2 regions of the Mesorhizobium sp. ESP-6-4 genome follow, and region 2 is predicted to be linked to the other one. Evidence: predicted binding sites of a transcription regulator. Region 2 holds the regulator's gene; the other holds the start of a gene.
The links. Region 2 encodes HrcA, which represses chaperone genes, less so after heat shock. Its sites were predicted from a motif close to GTTAGCACTCNCNNNNNGNGAGTGCTAAC; they were not measured.

Region 1 (5,817 bases), on a different contig from region 2:
CCCGGAAGTTCGCCTACGGTCGCTAGTATCCTCAGGTCCACAAGTCAGCGGCCGGCCTCTTCCCGCCGCTTGGCGTCTTGATCGTTCAGCCGGCTGACCATCTCGTACGCTTGGCCGGCATTGATGCCGACCATGATCTTGTGATCGGACTCGGCGGGCTGGCCGGTGAAGACGTCGAAAACGGTCCAGCTGTCCGGAGGGTCCATACAAGGGCGTAGCGGTTTGCCATATTCCGCGTCCTTTCGTTTTCGCCCGCCGCCGATCGGTTCAGGTTTGCAGAATGAAAAATACCGCCGCCAGGACAAGTACTGTCCACAGCACCACGCCGAGGTTCAAAGCCAGGTCCCTGCGCGACGAGAGACCTTCTCGCATACGGGCCGCCAGGTTCGTCATATTGCTGGATGTGGCCGAAGCCGCCACGATGGCGACCGGCGACTTGACCCCAAGCCTGCCGAACACCGGGGGTAGCGTCGGTTCACGCACGGCCGTATCCTGGCGCCAAGATCTCAGTATCCCATTCCGCCCATGCCGCCGCCGCTAGGTGAAGGTGCGGCATCCTTGGTCGGAATGTCGGTGATCATGGCTTCGGCGGTGATCAAAAGCGCTGCGATCGAGCCGGCATCCTGCAGTGCCGTGCGCACCACCTTTGCCGGATCGACGATGCCTGCCTTGATCATGTCGACATATACCTCGTTCTGGGCGTCAAAGCCCTGATTGTGGTCCTTGCTGTCGGCAAGCTTGCCGACGATGATCGACCCTTCGACGCCGGAATTCTCAGCGATCTGGCGCATCGGCGCTTCGAGGGCCCGGAGCACGATCGAGATGCCCGCGGTGACATCGGCATTGGCGCTGGTCAGGCCCTTGAGCGCCGACCTGGCGCGCAGCAGCGCCACACCACCGCCGGGCACGATGCCTTCCTCGACAGCTGCGCGCGTGGCGTTCAGCGCATCGTCGATACGGTCCTTCTTTTCCTTGACTTCCGACTCCGTAGCACCGCCGACGCGGATCACCGCAACGCCGCCGGAGAGCTTGGCCAGCCGCTCCTGCAGCTTTTCCTTGTCGTAGTCGGACGTGGTTTCCTCGATCTGACCCCTGATCTGGGCGACGCGCGCCTGGATGGTGGCCTTGGCGCCGGCGCCGTCGATGATCGTGGTGGTGTCCTTGTCGATCAGCACGCGCTTGGCGCGACCGAGCATGTCGATGGTGACGTTTTCCAGCTTGATGCCGAGATCCTCCGAGATCATCTGGCCGGCGGTGAGCACGGCGATGTCTTCCAGCATCGCCTTGCGGCGATCGCCGAAGCCCGGCGCCTTGACGGCCGCGACCTTGAGGCCGCCGCGCAGCTTGTTGACGACCAGCGTGGCCAGCGCCTCGCCTTCGACGTCCTCGGAGATGATCAGCAGCGGGCTACCGCCCTGCACCACCGCTTCGAGGATCGGCAGCATCGCCTGCAGGTTGCCGAGCTTCTTTTCGTGGATAAGCACATAGGGCTCTTCCAGTTCGACCCGCATCTTGTCGGCATTGGTGACGAAATACGGGCTGAGATAGCCGCGGTCGAACTGCATGCCCTCGACGACGTCGAGCTCGGTCTCGGCGGTCTTGGCTTCCTCGACAGTGATGACGCCGTCATTGCCGACCTTGTCCATGGCCTTGGCGATCATCTCACCGACGCTGGCATCGCCATTGGCGGCAATGGTGCCGACCTGCGCGATCTCGGCCGACGACTTGACCTTCTTGGCCCGCGCCTTGATTTCCTCAACCACGGCGGTGACCGCCTGGTCGATGCCGCGCTTGAGGTCCATCGGGTTCATGCCGGCAGCGACCAGCTTGGCGCCTTCGCGCAGGATCGAGGCGGCCAGCACCGTGGCGGTGGTGGTGCCATCACCGGCAAGGTCGTTAGTCTTCGAGGCCACTTCGCGCACCATCTGGGCGCCCATGTTTTCGAACTTGTCGGTAAGCTCGATTTCCTTGGCCACCGTCACACCGTCCTTGGTGATGCGCGGCGCGCCATAAGCCTTGTCGATGATGACGTTGCGGCCCTTGGGGCCGAGCGTCACCTTGACGGCGTTGTTCAGGAGCTCGACGCCGCGCAGCATGCGGTCGCGCGCGTCGGTGGAGAATTTGATTTCCTTGGCAGACATGATCGTTGATCCCGTTCGAAAATTGGAGTGCGCCGTTTGCCGTGAAGACTGCCCGGTCAGGCGGCGTCCTTGACGGCCATTGTCTTGTCGACAATGCCGGTCTCGCTCTTGTCGATGATGCCCATGATGTCGGCTTCCTTCATGATCAGAAGGTCCTCGCCATCGATCTTGACCTCGGTGCCGGACCATTTGCCGAACAGGATGAAGTCGGCGGCTTTCACATCGGGCACGATCAAGGCGCCGGCTTCGTCGCGTGCTCCCGGGCCGACGGCGATCACTTCGCCTTCCTGCGGTTTCTCCCTGGCATTGTCGGGAATGATGATGCCGCCCTTGGATTTGGTATCGCCTTCGGCGCTGCGAACGACGACGCGGTCGTGGAGTGGCCGGAATTTCATGGGGAACTTCTTTCTGTGGCCGGCATTGGGCGGGCCGCTGCCTCTGTATAGGCGGGTTGGCACTCGATAGATAGGAGTGCCAGAATTATTTCTCGCCGATGGCCAAGAATTCGAATGAAATAATTCGAGCCGCGCAGAAATTCATCCGCGCTCGTGGGAAATTTTCTGCCGGCTTGAATTTTGCGGGCGTGCGTCTGTTATTTCAAGGGACAAATATAATGCGTCTCGACCTTGTTTAGAACTCAAATGAGGCGCATAGGTAAAACTCGTTGATTTGGTCGAGTTGGCTTTGTGTCAAGCCCCGCCATTCACCACCGAATTCTCGAAAACGAGTGCAGCGCCGGTCCGGCGCACATTTCGTTCCGTTCGAACCCCTGGAATGACATCGACGCTGACCACGGATGTACTGGCAGCGTCGGGCATCATTCCGGTGGTTCGAGTGGGAATGATACGGAAATGCGCAGGCGCGGGTTTCCGCTGAAAGGCGCAACAAATGACCAGCCGCACCACACCAACTATCGTTCGCTTCAAGTCGGCGTTTTCGCTGCCCGGCTTTGATGCACCGCAACCACCCGGGGACTACCGCGTCGATCACGACGAGGAAGCCCTCGAAGGAGCTTCCCTGATCGCGTGGCGCCGCGTCGCCACCTTCATTCACCTGCCGGCGATCTCCGCAAGCGGTGCTACGCGGCAGATGGTGCCGATCGAACCGGCATCGCTCAAAGCCGCACTGGAGCAGGACCAGAGACAATGATGAGAACCACGATGATGCAACGCAACGCACACCCGGTCCGCCGCGAAGCCGCAACGCATCTATTTGCCCTCGGACAGGCTGTCCGGCTGAAGGGCGGCTTCGGCACGTTTCCAAAGACTTCGGAAATCTACCGGATCACAGCCAGACTCCCGCCGAGGGAAGATTCGGCGCAGTACCGCATCCGCAACGACGGCGAACCTCATGAACGGGTGGCGACGCAAGACAGTCTCGAACCGGTCGCCACATCGCCGGGTGACACCATAACGCTCATCGAAAGGACGTTCGCACATGGCAAAGGGACCGAAACGCTCGAGCCGGGAAATCAGGAAGCCGAAGCAGGAAAAGGCCCTGCCCAAGCCTAAAAGCGTGTTCGGCGCCCACACCAGACTTCCTGACATCAGTACCCCTCGCGGCTAAGGCGAGAACTGACACAGCGAGATGGATGATGATGAAGATCATGATCGAATTCTATCGCACCCGAGAAGCGGACGATGCGCATGCCGTGCTCGGCCGCGAGGCCGCGGAAGCCGCCGACCTCGACGATGCGATCGAAATCGCCAGGCTTTTGGCTGGGACCCTGAACATGCCGCAGCGGCCGGACGCCATGACGATCGCCGATGCGAATGGCGCAACGCTCTATTCGGGCGTTCTCGCCGGGGAGGCGAGTAATGAGGATCGGCTAACATCATGAGTGGCCATAACAACGAAAGCTGTCGGACCCGCAACTTCGCCGCGCTTGCGGTCTGGGAAAATGAGGGCGGCGCGTCCGGGCGCGATTTCTATGGACCATCAAATGGCCGTCGAGTGAAAGTTGGTCGCTCCTGGACCGACTTCCACGTTTTCAGCGCGCAACGCCGTCCGCCTCACCGATCATGACGGCTTGCTTCTTGGTCGATGTCGAGGCGCTCGCGAAATCGGATATCGCCTTGGCCGAGACCGGGCCTGCTGAAACAAGATACCTTTCAGCATTCGAGGCCTTGCTGGTGTCCATCCATGATGTTGCTTGCCAAGCCTACTCCGGCAACCGTCGCGAATCCTGCACTCTGACCCCCGCTGATTTCCGGCAGGAAAGATCCACATGCTGATCCGCTACGGCTATGAGATCACGCTGACCTGCCAGCAACCGACCGCATTGGTATGCCTGCTATCGGTCCACGACGACCGCGCGGCCGACATCAGGATCCCCGAAACGGTCTTCACCACGCCCGATGTTCCGACATCGACCTACCATGATGTCTTTGGCAACCGATGCCGCCGGCTTGTCGCGCCCGCGGGCGACCTGACGATGTGGGGCGATGCAACGATCGAGGATGACGGCAAGATAGACAGGCTGCTGCCAGCTGCCCGCGAAGTAGCGGTGTGGGATTTGCCAGACGACTGCCTTGTCTACCTAATGGGCAGCCGCTACTGCGAAACCGATCGTCTCAGCCAGGCGGCGTGGGACATGTTTGGCGCCACTGCCCCAGGTTGGGGCCGCGTGCAAGCAATCTGCGACTTCGTCCACGGTCATATTCAATTCGACTACATGCAGGCCAGATCGACGCGAACGGCCTTCGAGGCGTACCAGGAACGCATAGGCGTCTGCCGCGACTTCGCCCATCTCGCGCTGACTTTGTGCCGCTGCCTCAATATTCCTGCACGCTATGTCAACGGACACCTCGGCGACATCGGGGTCCCGGTCGTCGACCCCATGGACTTCAGCGCCTGGATCGAGGTCTTCCTGGACGGTGCTTGGCATACTTTTGATCCCCGAAACAACACGCCCAGGATTGGCAGGATCGTCGTCGCCCGCGGCCGCGATGCGGCCGACATTCCGCTCATCAACTCCTTCGGCCCGCATGTTCTCAAAGGGTTTCGGGTCTGGACCTACGAAGTGCAGAACCTTCATCTCACATGAACAATTTGCAGGCGGGGCGGGGCGCGGCCTCTCGATGTGTTGAATTAGGGGCCGTTGCTGGCGGCAAGCGGATCGTCTGCTAGTGGCGTACCATGACTTCCAGCGCGGTCGCCTGGGACGTCCGCTTTTAGACAGGGGCACAGCTAACTTTGAGGACCGAAATTGGGCGCGAAGCGGACATTCTCTGATTAGGGTGGCGCAAACGTCCACGCTCTGGCGCATCGAAGTGATTGATGGTTGTGGCGATGCAAGCTGCAAAGTTACGCGATGTGAGGTCCGATGTCGCCAGCCCTGACCCGTTCGTTTCATTTGCGATCAGGCAATCCGTCCCTATCCGCAGACGCTCCATATAGGCTCGGTAGGCAAACTGCGGTCACGCTTCTTGCCGGTCGTTTCGACGAGAATTCCAGCTTCAGCCAGCGCTTCGATCGCGAGGGTTGCCGTTGTCTTGCTGGCAGCAAGGCACGGCCATGTTCCTTGCCTGATCCACTAGATACGATCTCTTTACTAACAACGATTGTGAGTCAAGAGATCGTTTCTTAGCGAAAGCCGCTGGAAACGGCTTCGTCTACAGGACGTTGCCTGGCAAATTTTGACGACGCCAAACCGGAAGAATCGGCTATTGGCCGC
Region 2 (5,817 bases):
GCGGCGCTCGACCGACATCGTCTCCGGCATGGTGAGGATCAGCTTGTAGCCCTTGGCGGCGGCGGCGAAGGCGAGCGCGATGCCGGTGTTGCCGGAAGTCGGCTCGATCAGCGTGGTCTTGCCGGGCGAAATCTTGCCGGCCTCCTCCAGCGCCTCGATCATGGCGACGCCGATGCGGTCCTTGACGGAGGCGATCGGGTTGAAGAATTCGAGCTTGGCCAGAAGGTTGGCGACGATGCCCTTTTCCTTCGCAAACTTGTCCAGCCTGACCAGCGGCGTGTCGCCAATCGTCTCCGTGATCGAGTTGAAGACGCGGCCGCGGCCGGGCACGCGCGCGGAGGTGACGGGCTTGTTCATTGGTTTCGCTCCCAAGGCAATGGCACAGGCAGACAGAATAAGGCTTTCAGCCGCGCAAGATAGGCTGAGGCTGGAAAATATCCGAGTGGGGCGGTTGCTCAAAAGCGCCCGCGGCCGGAAATGCATTTTCCGCCAAGCCGGGTTTCAGGAATAGTTTGGCCGAATCCGGGATCGGTTGAGATTGGAACCTATTGACGCGCCGCTATGGCGGCAGCCGCGCCCATCATGAAGCCGGCGGCGGTGCGGTTCAGCACCTTCAGCGCGCGCGGCGATTTCAGGAACCAGCGCGCCTTGGCTGCGAGCGCCAGATAAGGCACCAGCACCACGAACAGAACCGCCACGGTGAGCATCGCAAGAATCGCGTAGTCGGCGAGCGTGATCGTCTTCAGGTCGACGATGGTCGGCGTGATGGCGAGATAGAAGATCATCGTCTTGGGATTGCCGAGCGTCACCGTCAGCCCGGCGATGAAGCTCGACACCAGCCCGCCTTTGGCCTTCCGCGCCTCGACGGTCTCGGGCGTGATGCCGCTGGTCCAGAAGCGCCAGGCGAGGAAGGCGAGATAGGCGACGCCGGCCCATTTGATGGCGAGGAAGACCATGCCGAAGGTCTGCGCGACGAAGGCGAGCCCGAGCACGACGGCGGTGAGATAGGTGAGGTCGCCGAGCATCAGGCCGAACGACATGGCAAGCGAGGACCGGAAGCCGGAGCCGAGCGCGCGGGCGACAAGCGCCGTGACGCCGGGGCCCGGAATGGCGGCGGCGACGCCGAGCGCGGCGCTGTAGGCAAGGAATCCGGTGAGTGTCATTGGTTCTGGCCTGGCGTATGTGGGGCTGGGTTTTTATCACGATGCCGGATCGACGGTAATTCCCTCGCACTGGAATTCGTTACGCCAGCGCGACTGGCACGGGCATTTGGCCGGTCGCCCGGCGGGCGCCTTGGAGATTGGCTGGAGCGTCCCAACCTCGTCATCCACGGGCGGAGCAAGGAGCGAAGCGACGCGCGCAGACCCGAGGATCCATTCCGTGACCTCCGAGCGCCACAACGGTGCAGAATTCTGCGCCGCTGCACTCTTTGATCAGGGTCACGGAATGGATTCCAGGGTCTCCGCGACGCCGCTTCGCGGCTGCTCCGCCCTGGAATGACGAGGTTGGGGGAGCTACCCACCATACGTAATACGCCAGATCGTCCCGTTGCCGTCCTCGGTCAGGATCAGCGCGCCGTCCCTGGCCACGGCGACGCCGACCGGCCGGCCCCAGACCGCGTCGTCGGATATGACGAAGCCGGTGGCGAAGTCCTCGTATTCGCCGGTCGGCTTGCCGTCCTTGAACCTCAGCCGCACCACCTTGTAGCCGGTGCGGACATTGCGGTTCCACGAGCCGTGCAGCGTGACGAAGGCGTCGCCCTTAAAATCGGCCGGGAAGTTGGCGCCATCATAAAAGGCGATGTTGAGTGGCGCCGAATGCGCCTGCATCAGCACGTCCGGAACCGTGACCTTGCCGGCGAGATCGGGGCGGGCGCCCTTGTGGCGCGGGTCCTCATTGTCGCCGATATAATACCAGGGCCAGCCATAGAAAGCGCCGTCCTTCACGGCGGTGGCATATTCGAAGGGGGTGTTGTCGCCAAGTTCGTCGCGCTCGTTGACGACGCACCAGAGCGCGCCCGTCGCCGGCTGCATGGTCATGCCGGAACAGTTGCGCAGGCCGGTGGCGACGGTTCTGCGGTTGTTGCCGTCGGGGTCGAAGGCCAGCACGTCGGCGCGGCCCTGTTCCAGACCCCAGGCCTCGCCCAGCGGCTGCGATTTCGTCCACGCCTCGACACCGCCCTTCGGCTTCGCGCCCATGTCCTCGGCGATGTTGGAGCCGGAACCGACCGACAGATAGAGCGTCTTGCCGTCGGGCGAGAAGGCGATGTCGCGCGTCCAGTGGTGGCTGGCGGGGACTTTGGCGACGATGGTTTCCGGCTTGCCCGACGCTTCCAGGTCGCCGTCGCGGTAGGGGAAGCGGACGACGCTGTTGCTGTTGGCGACATAGACCCATTGCGGCTTGTCGCCCGGCGGGTAGAAGGCGATGCCGTAGGGCCGGGTCAGGCCCTTGGCGAAGATCGACTCCTGTGCAGGCTTGGCGCTGCCTTCCGCCAGGCGATAGACGCGCACCTGGTTCGCCCGGCTCTCGGCAACGAAGAAGTCGCCGTTCGGCGCCACCCGCACGACGCGGGGACTGTCGATGCCGGATGCGATCAGTTCGGCGGAAAAGCCAGGCGGAAGCTTTGGCTTCGCATCCTCGGGGCGCTCGGTGACGCCGCCGCCGTTCGAGGCGGACTCCGTCATGTCGGGTTTCGGCAAATCCTCAGGTTTCAGCAGTCGGCGCACGCCCGGACGGTCGGCTTTCCAGTCGCCGAAAGCTTTTTCGCCGCTGAGCAAGGGCTGACCGGCCTGCTGCGCAAAGGCAGCCGTGGCAAAAACCAGCGCGAGGCCCGCAAGGCCGGCGATCCGCATCATGCTGTCCTCCGTCTCTGCCACTATGTCCTGCCTTCGGGTGCCTCAGTCGATAAGGCCCCGGAGACAGAACATATTGGGCTAACGATCGAAAAGAGAAGCTCGCGCACGTGACTTGCCGGCCTCAGGCCTCTTCGGCATCCAGATCGTCGTCGAGGCGCTTTTCCAACTCGACGAGATCGGCCGGCAGGGGCAGGCCCATGGCGCGCATCTCTCTTAGCTTCTCGCGCAGCTGCTCCTGGATCTCGTGCTCGTCCTCGGGCTGGTTCACCATTTCCTCGAGCAGCAGGCTGATCTGGGCCTTGAGCGATTCCAGCGCCATGTTCTTCTCCTTAGCACCCTCAGCTGTGTCGAGGTTCAGGTCAGGCCGGCCTCACCTGAATATCGATACACCTAACGAAGCATGCGGGAAATCAGTTGTGCAGTGTAATCGACCATCGGCACGATGCGGGCGTAGTTCAGGCGGGTCGGCCCGATGACGCCAAGCGCGCCGACGACGCGGGCGTCCTTGTCGCGATAGGGGGCGACGACCAGCGAGGAGCCGGACAGCGAAAACAGCTTGTTCTCCGAGCCGATGAAGATGCGCACGCCCGGCCCTTCTTCGGCAAGATCAAGCAGCTGCAGCAGCCCGTCCTGGGTTTCCAAATCCTCGAACAGATGGCGAAGCAATTCGATGTCCGCCTGAGCGGTGACGTTTTCCAGGAGGTTGGCGCGGCCGCGCACGATAAGGCGCGCCGGCAGGCCGCTTTCGGCGCCGGCCCAGACCGCGAGGCCTTTCTCGACCAGATCCTGCGACAGCGTGTCGAGGGCAGCCCTGGTCTCGTCCTTGATGCGGGCGATTTCCGCCCGCGCCTCGGCCAGTGTCCGGCCACGGATATGGGCGTTGAGGAAATTGGACGCCTCGTGCAGCTGCGACACGGTGGTGCCGGCCGGCAGGTCGACGACGCGGTTCTCGACATCGCCGTTCTGCGACACCAGCACGGCGAGTGCCTTTGCGGGCTCGAGCTGGATGAATTCGATGTGCTTCAGCGCCACCTCGTGCTTGGAGGCGAGCACGAGGCCGGCGCCGCGCGACATGCCCGACAGCATCTGGCTGGCCTCGGTCAGCATATGCTCCAGCGTCGCGCCCGAGCCGGAGGCGCGCACCTGCGCCTCGATGGTGCGGCGCTCGTCGTCGGAAAGGTCGCCCAGCTCCATGAAGGCGTCGACGAAAAAGCGCAGCCCGGTCTGGGTCGGCAGCCGCCCGGCGGAAACATGCGGCGCGTAGATCAGCCCCAGATGCTCGAGGTCGCTCATCACATTGCGGATGGTGGCCGGCGACAGCGACGAGGGCAGGATGCGCGACAGGCTGCGCGAGCCGACCGGCTCGCCGTCGCGCAGGTAGGAATCGACGATCCGCCGGAAAATATCGCGCGAGCGCATGTCGAGTGACTGAAGTACCGGCGACTGCGACGTCGGATCGACTGGTTTGTTCATTCCGGCGAGAAACCTCCTTCCAAAAGATATAGACTTAAGCTACGGCGGCGCAACCCGGTGCCGCGCTCGCGGTCACACGGTGCCGCGTTTGCGGTCACCGGTGGCGCGTTCGCAGTCGCGCGGCCCGTTTTCCTGCGCGGCGTCCTTTTCCTTTGCGACTTGCCCCGCATGCGTCTACAAGCCGGCCACGATTCCGGAAACGACAAGAAAGAAGGCCGAATGCGCCCCTCCAAACGCCAAGCCGACGAAATGCGCGCCATCTCCTTCGAACGCGGCGTCTCCAAGCACGCCGAAGGCTCGTGCCTGGTGAAGTTCGGCGACACGCATGTCCTGTGCACGGCGAGCCTGGAGGAAAAGGTGCCGGCCTGGATGCGCAATTCCGGCAAGGGCTGGGTGACGGCCGAATACGGCATGCTGCCGCGCTCGACCGGCGAGCGCATGCGGCGCGAAGCCTCCGCCGGCAAGCAGGGCGGCCGCACGCTGGAGATCCAGCGGCTGATCGGCCGCTCGCTGCGCGCCGTGGTCGACCTGCAGGCGCTGGGCGAGCAGCAGATCACCGTCGACTGCGACGTGATCCAGGCCGATGGCGGCACTCGCACCGCCTCGATCACCGGCGGCTGGGTGGCGCTCTACGATTGCCTGCGCTGGATGGAAGCGCGCCAGATGGTGAGCGTCGCCAAGGTGCTCAAGGACCATGTCGCGGCGATTTCCTGCGGCATCCATGACGGCCAGCCGGTCATCGATCTTGATTACCTGGAGGATTCCTCGGCCGGCACTGACGCCAATTTCGTCATGACCGGCAAGGGCGGTATCGTCGAGATCCAAGGCACGGCCGAGGGCGAGCCTTTCTCCGAGGAGCAGTTCGCGGCGCTGATGGGCTTGGCGAAGAAGGGTATTTCGCGGCTGGTGAGCCTGCAGCAGATGGCGGTGGCGTAGGTTTTCGAATGCCGAGCCTAGGCCCCCCTCTCTGGCCTGCCGGCCATCTCCCCCTCAAGGGGGGAGATTGGATGTCACGGCGGCTTTCGCCAATCGCCAATGTTGCAGAAGAGGTGCCGGCGTGGCCGCAGCTAATCTCCCCCCTTGAGGGGGAGATGCCCGGCAGGGCAGAGAGGGGGGCCTCGTGATACCCTCTGCAATCCTCGAATCCACCCTCTACGTCACAGACCTACACGCCGCCGAAACCTTCTACCGCGACATCATCGGCCTCGAAGCCTTAGGCAAGGTCGAAGGGCGCCACGTCTTCTTCCGCTGCGGCGACGGCGTGCTGCTTCTCTTCAACGCCGAGGCAACGAAAATCCCGCCGGCGCCGGACGCTCGGCTGAAGGTCCCGCCGCACGGCACGGCCGGCGAAGGGCACCTCTGCTTTGCGGCAACCGCCGATGAAATCGCTGCATGGCGCAAGCATCTGTCCGCCAACAACATCGCCATCGAAAGCGATTTCGAATGGCCGCAGGGCGGGCACTCGATCTATATCCGCGACCCGTCGGGC

Region 1: a site for HrcA is predicted at 2,592-2,620, ahead of LB523_RS19190 (co-chaperone GroES). Genes of this name have one in related genera too.

Annotation. Positions count from the first base shown of each region.
Region 1 covers NZ_JAIUGS010000010.1:121,611-127,427, reverse strand. Annotated here, with positions in the region: gene LB523_RS19205 (hypothetical protein) at 45-206, opposite strand; gene LB523_RS19200 (hypothetical protein) at 268-483, opposite strand; gene groL (chaperonin GroEL) at 507-2,141, opposite strand; gene LB523_RS19190 (co-chaperone GroES) at 2,198-2,536, opposite strand; gene LB523_RS19185 (hypothetical protein) at 3,030-3,290, shown strand; gene LB523_RS19180 (hypothetical protein) at 3,287-3,652, shown strand; gene LB523_RS19175 (hypothetical protein) at 3,739-3,981, shown strand; gene LB523_RS19170 (transglutaminase-like domain-containing protein) at 4,369-5,187, shown strand.
Region 2 covers NZ_JAIUGS010000016.1:92,835-98,651, reverse strand. Annotated here, with positions in the region: gene cysK (cysteine synthase A) at 1-357, opposite strand, end outside; gene LB523_RS23070 (LysE family translocator) at 546-1,163, opposite strand; gene LB523_RS23065 (PQQ-dependent sugar dehydrogenase) at 1,515-2,855, opposite strand; gene LB523_RS23060 (hypothetical protein) at 2,977-3,174, opposite strand; gene hrcA (heat-inducible transcriptional repressor HrcA) at 3,246-4,328, opposite strand; gene rph (ribonuclease PH) at 4,548-5,264, shown strand; gene LB523_RS23045 (VOC family protein) at 5,449-5,817, shown strand, end outside.